Alkalihalobacterium alkalinitrilicum: one gene and its partner. The protein of the gene in region 1 binds, or shares a complex with, the protein of each later gene. Links are inferred from orthologs where the notes say so. Each region holds a gene or a part of one and is shown on either strand. Other genes may lie near its edges.

The links.
Region 2: dnaX (region 1) and holA share a complex: the UniProt entries of both Bacillus subtilis proteins name them as parts of the DNA clamp loading complex. The link is inferred for Alkalihalobacterium alkalinitrilicum from one-to-one orthologs.

The regions. Positions count from the first base shown.
Region 1 is NZ_KV917368.1:3,714,270-3,717,507, reverse strand. What follows is about bases 127-3,032. They hold dnaX (DNA polymerase III subunit gamma/tau), read left to right. Parts: upstream 127-685; coding sequence 686-2,380; downstream 2,381-3,032. Other genes in these bases: recR (recombination mediator RecR), read left to right, coding at 2,741-3,032; BK574_RS18100 (YbaB/EbfC family nucleoid-associated protein), read left to right, coding at 2,399-2,710; tadA (tRNA adenosine(34) deaminase TadA), read left to right, coding at 127-137. Also shown: more of tadA, read left to right, coding at 1-126; more of recR, read left to right, coding at 3,033-3,238. UniProt on the Bacillus subtilis protein: Part of the beta sliding clamp loading complex, which hydrolyzes ATP to load the beta clamp onto primed DNA to form the DNA replication pre-initiation complex.
Region 2 is NZ_KV917368.1:2,673,521-2,676,766, reverse strand. What follows is about bases 46-2,959. They hold holA (DNA polymerase III subunit delta), read left to right. Parts: upstream 46-949; coding sequence 950-1,969; downstream 1,970-2,959. Other genes in these bases: gpr (GPR endopeptidase), read left to right, coding at 2,782-2,959; rpsT (30S ribosomal protein S20), read right to left, coding at 2,171-2,437; BK574_RS12845 (YqzM family protein), read right to left, coding at 343-480; BK574_RS12850 (DNA internalization-related competence protein ComEC/Rec2), read left to right, coding at 46-309. Outside these bases: more of BK574_RS12850, read left to right, coding at 1-45; more of gpr, read left to right, coding at 2,960-3,246. UniProt on the Bacillus subtilis protein: Part of the beta sliding clamp loading complex, which hydrolyzes ATP to load the beta clamp onto primed DNA to form the DNA replication pre-initiation complex.

The DNA of each region.
Region 1 (3,238 bases):
CTCTTTACGATTTGGTTAATGATTTTCGGTTTAATCACCAAGCAGAGGTCACAAATGGAATTCTTGCTGATCAATGTGCCCAATTATTAAAAGATTTCTTTAAAACTTTAAGACAAAGGCAAAAGTTAAATAAATAATTTGACGTTATTATGATATACTTAATACAGAAGAGGTACATGCTGAAGTTCTCAGAAATAATAACCAATAGACGAAAGTATTGCTATTGCATTTTATATTGAAAACCTCTATACTAAATTATGCGTCACATAAGAGGCGCACCTAAAATTGTTATTAAATTTGTCGTGCTAGGTGGGGAGGTAGCGGTGCCCTGTACTCGCAATCCGCTGTAGCGAGGCTGAATCCCTTCTCGAGGTCTTGTTGTCGTGAGGTCTGACCTAAGTAAGTGGTGTTGACGCTTGGGTTCTGCGCAACGGAAACCCATGAACCCTGTCAGGTCCGGAAGGAAGCAGCAGTAAGTGGCCCCTTCCGTGTGCCGCAGAGTCGCCTGGGCCGAGCTAACTGCTTAGGTAACGCTTGGGGCAACTTGATCGAAGGAAGGTGCACGGCTTTAAATTTAAAATAAATGTAAAACAGCTTATTATAAGCTGTTTTTTTATTTGTCTTTTGAAAATAGTAGGCGAATTAAGGTATAATGAAAGCAATAGTGACCGAGGAGGAGTAGGAGTTGGGATATCAAGCACTATATCGTGTATGGAGACCTCAGCAGTTGAGAGATATTGCTGGACAAGAACATATTACGAAGACGTTGCAAAATGCTTTAGTACATAATAAGTTTTCCCATGCTTATCTCTTCACAGGACCTAGGGGAACAGGAAAAACCAGCGCCGCTAAAATTGTTGCAAAAGCAATTAATTGTGATCGAGCGCCAGTGCCTGAGCCATGTAATGAATGTAAGTCATGTAAAGGGATTACTGACGGTTCGATTGTTGATGTGATTGAAATTGACGCTGCTTCTAATAATGGTGTTGATGAAATCCGCGATATTCGTGATAAAGTAAAATTTGCACCTAATGAAGTTCGGTATAAAGTGTATATTATTGATGAAGTTCATATGCTATCAACAGGTGCATTTAATGCGTTATTAAAAACTCTTGAAGAGCCACCAAAGCATGTTCTGTTTATTTTAGCAACAACAGAACCTCATAAAATTCCTTTGACGATTATTTCTCGTTGTCAACGTTTTGATTTTAAGAGAATTTCAAATGAAGCTTTAGTAGAACGAATGAAATTTATCATTAGTCACTACGATGTTGAAGTTAATGACGAGGCTCTACAAATGGTTGCTCGTGCTGCTGATGGTGGGATGCGTGATGCTCTTAGCTTATTAGACCAAGCCATGTCCTACTCAGAAAACGCAGTAACACTTGAGGATGTACTTTCAATAACAGGAGCAGTTTCCCAAAACTTTTTGTCGGATATTGTAAATGCAATCCAGGCAAAAGACTCGGTACAGGCTTTAAAATCAGTGAATGTCCTTCTGGCTGAAGGGAAAGACCCTCAACGCTTTATTGAAGATTTGATTTTTTATTATCGGGATATTCTTTTATATCAAACAGCTCCATCACTCGAAGGAATGCTGGAGAGAGCCAAGGTGGATGTTCAATTTGAAAAACTAACAAATGAAGTTTCTCAAGCTTCCATTTATGAATGGCTTCATTTACTTAGTGAAAGTCAACAAGCAATGAAATGGGCAACACAAGGAAAAATATTTTTAGAGCTTGCGATTGTTAAACTGTGTCAAACATCAGCATCATCAACAACGCAGTCTGTAGTTGATGATGAAAAGGTTACAACGCTTGAAAAAAAATTGGCTAGTCTTGAAAAAGAAATACAAGACTTAAAGTCTGGACAATCAAATTTAGTTGCTGGTGAAAAACGGAAAGAAGCTCCTAAACCGTTACAAAGAAAAAGCTCCCCTTCGCTAGGAGGCAAAACAGTTTCCCCTCAAGTAAAAGAAGTATTAAAGAAAGCAACCAAACAAGATTTGCAAACGGTTAGTGGTCAGTGGGGCTTAGTAATGGAGCGAGTGAAACAACATAGTGTTCCTGCGCAAGCTTGGCTAAGTGATTGTAAACCTGTTGCTGCTTCAAGTGATAATATTGTACTCGCATTTCAAAACGAAATGCATAGAGATATGATTGAATCGAAGTTTAGATCCGATGTGGAAAATGTCGTCCAGCAAGTTTACCAAAAACAGATGAGTTTCTTATCAATTTTATTAATTCAATGGGATAAAATAAAAGAAGACTTCTTAAGAGAACAACGTGGTGATACAGATCAACCAGAGGAAGATCCTATTGTCGATGAGGCCATTAAATTAGTGGGTTCGGATTTAATAGAAATTATTGAAAGTAAATAATATTTGGAGGTAGTTAATATGAAGAACATGGGACAAATGATGAAACAAGTACAAAAGATGCAAAAACAGATGATGCAAGCACAGGAAGAATTAAAGGAAAAAACAGTTGAAGCGACAGCAGGAGGCGGTATGGTGACTGTTGTAGCGAGTGGCGATAAACGAATTCTAGATATTAAAATTTCAGAAGAAGTAGTAGATCCTGATGATGTAGATATGCTACAAGACTTAATTTTAGCAGCTATGAATGAAGCGTTGAAAAAAGTCGATGAGCTAGTAGAACAGGATATGGGTAAGTATACAAAAGGTATGAATATGCCAGGGTTGTTCTAAGCAACGTAACACTCTAAGGAGGTAAACTGTTTGCAGTATCCTGAACCAATAGCAAAATTAATGGAAGGCTTTATGAGATTGCCAGGCATCGGCCCCAAAACAGCCAGTCGTCTGGCCTTTTTTGTTCTAGATATGAAAGAAGATGATGTGCTAGACTTTGCAAAAGCACTAGTAAACGCTAAACGTAACCTATCATATTGTTCGGTGTGTCATAATATTACCGATACGGATCCGTGTCGAATATGTGAGGATATGAAAAGAGATCGTTCAACTATATGTGTTGTTCAAGATGCAAAAGATGTTATTGCAATGGAGAAAATGAAGGAATACTATGGTCTATACCATGTGTTACATGGAGCGATTTCTCCAATGGATGGTATTGGCCCTGAGGATATTAAAATCCCAGAGCTATTAAAGCGTCTACAAGATGAAACGGTACAAGAAATTATTATTGCGACGAACCCGAATATTGAGGGTGAAGCTACAGCTATGTATATTTCACGTTTAGTTAAACCTACAGGCATAAAA
Region 2 (3,246 bases), 1.0 Mb from region 1 along the record:
GAGGAACGGTTGATCCGCCAATATCCGCATCTTAGCGTTGATATTCTAAAGGCTGGCCATCATGGTAGTCGTACTTCGTCTACCCCTCGATTTCTTGACCATATGCAACCGAATAAAGTGCTCATTTCAGCTGGTCGTAACAATCGATTTAAACACCCGCATGATGAGGTTATTTTGGCTTTAGAAGAGCGAAACATAAAGATTTTTCGTACGGATGAACACGGTGCTATTCGAATTACATTTACAGAAGAAACTATAATGGAGTTGGAAACAAAACTACAACGAAAAGAAGAAAAAGGGATACCGTAATGGTAACCCTTTTTCTAATTAAGTATAGGTTTCTTACATGTTGCCAAATACGTCAATTAGTGAAGCGATAATAAATAAAGTGGCAAAGAAGCCGAAAGAAACGATAAACCCAACGCCTGAATCGATCGCATCGTTGCGTTTACATTGTACTCTTTTTTCGAACTCACTCATTAGTAACCCCTCCTATTTCAATCTTTAGTATAAGGGAAGACAAGAAAAAAATCCATACAATCCATAGGTACTTTCTGTGATTGTCTATTCATTGTCAAATTTTAAAATTTTATCTTCCACTGCTGTAAAGAGTTGTCACCTATACTTTTCATTTGCATAGGATATCATAATTAGTGTAGAGGTCGTCGTTCATGATTATCGTCATTTGAAGGGTTTCCTAGGGTCCTTTTGATGGCGTTTATCATAAATGGGGGTTAACTCATGTAATGTGGTTTCTAACTTATATGAAATGCGACGCAAGCCGTTTCATTATCTGGATATAAGTTGTGGAACTACAACAACAATGGGTTAGCCTCTTTTTCATGTGAGTAAACTTTCTTGTAGGTATAGACATTACTTTACATATTACCCATAATAATATTACCAATCTCTTTTAGGAATATCCAACCAATGAGGAAGGGACTAAATAATGTCATACATAGAAACAAAGCGAAATATTAGCAAAAATAAAATTTTCCCACTTTATTTGTTAATTGGCGAAGAGCGTTTTCTAGTAGAAGACTTAATCCAATCCATTGTTGCCCAAACACTAACAGAAGAAGAATACGATTTTAATTTATCCACTTATGAATTAAAAGAAACTCCGATTGACGTTGCGATAGAGGATGCAAATACACTTCCGTTTTTAGGGTCGAAGCGTGTAGTTATCGCAAAGGATGCTTATTTTTTAACTGCTCAAAAGGACGACAGCAAAATCGAGCACAACTTGAAATTGTTCGAAGCTTACGTACAAAATCCTGTTATTGAAACGGTTTTTATTCTCACTGCTCCGTTTGATAAATTAGATGAACGAAAAAAGTTAGTGAAGTCGTTGCGGAAACAATCGGAAATTGTAGATACGAAAGAATTCGATGAGAAGATGCTACACGAATGGCTCAATGAACAAGCTGATAGTCACTCGATCGAATTTACAAAAGGCGGTAAAGAAAAGCTTATTCAACTACTTGGTGGTAATTTATTAATGCTCGTCAATGAGATCGAAAAGCTCTCGTTATATGTAGGGGAACACGGAACGGTCGATGAAGAAATTGTTGATCAACTTGTAGCTAAAACGGTAGAACAAGACGTTTTTATGTTAATTGATCATCTCATTCATAAACGGATCGAGAAAGCGTTAGAAATATATTTTGATTTAATGAGACAAAAAGAAGATCCGATCAAGCTTGTTGCTTTATTAGCGCGCCAAGTCCGGATTATTTATCAAGTGAAAGAGTTGATGAAAAGAGGATATTCACAGCAGCAAATTGCAGGACAAATTAAAATTCATCCGTATGTTGCCAAGTTAGCTGGACAGCAAGCGAAGGCTTTTCAAGAAGCGACACTCTTTCGTTTATTAGAAAGGCTTGCAGAAACAGATTTTCACATCAAAAGTGGCCAAGTCGATAAACATTTAGCGATTGAATTATTATTGATGGAGTTCCACCGATAACGATCTTGTAGATGGTTAGTAGGGAAAAGGGGTATGCATTGTGAGTTAAAGAAGAACAACAGAGTCGATATTTGTTTATTTTATAAAAATAACAATTAATCGACTCCTCTCTAAATAAAAAACGGAGAAACTCCAAAAGAGTTACTCCGTTTTTTACCTTAAAAAAGTTAACTTTTTTAAATCTTTTAGCCAATCATTCGATTATGCAGATACTTCGTTTAATTGCTTTTGTAAACGAGACTTTTGACGAGATGCTGCATTTTTATGAATAAGGCCTTTGCTTGCTGCTTTGTCAAGCTTTTTAGCAGCTGCAACAAACGCTTCTGTCGCTGCTTCTGCTTCGTTAGCTGCAACTTTAGCTTCGAAGTTCTTGATAGCTGTACGAAGAGCAGACTTTTGAGAAGCGTTTTGCACACGGCGCTTGTCGTTTGTTTTTACACGTTTAATCGCAGATTTAATGTTAGGCATTCCTTTCACCTCCCTGAAGTAACCTTCACAACAGTGAATAAGTACAACAAACAGCATTCTATCAAAAACCATGAATAATTGCAATAGAAGAATGAAAAGCTTCTTGGCGGGAAACCTATTTTCAAAAGGTTAGCATAACGTTCAAGAAGGAGGACAAAAAAACCAGGAGAATAGGCACAACGTTGTAGATAGCACTTGCAGGCTTAAAGTAGATGAGCCTTGATGTTTTTTAAGTTCCTTATCCTAGGCTGGATTTCCAAGGCATATAGGAGCAATTTACTGAAGAGGTGAACCAGCTATATTCCTAGACTTTTTTAATTAAGTATAAAAAGGAGGTCCTCTCTGTGACAGAAAAAGATTTAGACTTAAGCTTATACAATGTCCGTACAGATTTGGCAGTCGAGGCCCATGAAATTGTTCAAGAAGAAGAACAAAAAAAGGCACCCGCTAAAGAAAGAAGAACGATTGAAGGTGTAATTGTAAAAGAGCGCGAACAAGACGGTGTAAAAATAACGAGAGTAGAAATAACAGATCAAGGGGCTGAACGGTTAGGGAAAAAGGCTGGTCGGTATTTGACATTTGAGACGCAAGGTATTCGAAAAAAAGATACAGCTCTTCAAGAAAAGGTCGAATCAGTATTTGCACGTGAGTTTAATTTATTTTTAAGCGAACTTGGGATTACGAAAGAGGCGAGTTGTCTTGTTGTAGGTTTAGGGAACTGGAATGTAACACCTGATGCATTAGGACCAATCGCCGTCGAAAACCTTCTCATCACTAAACATTTATTTGCGTTAGCACCTGAACAAGTG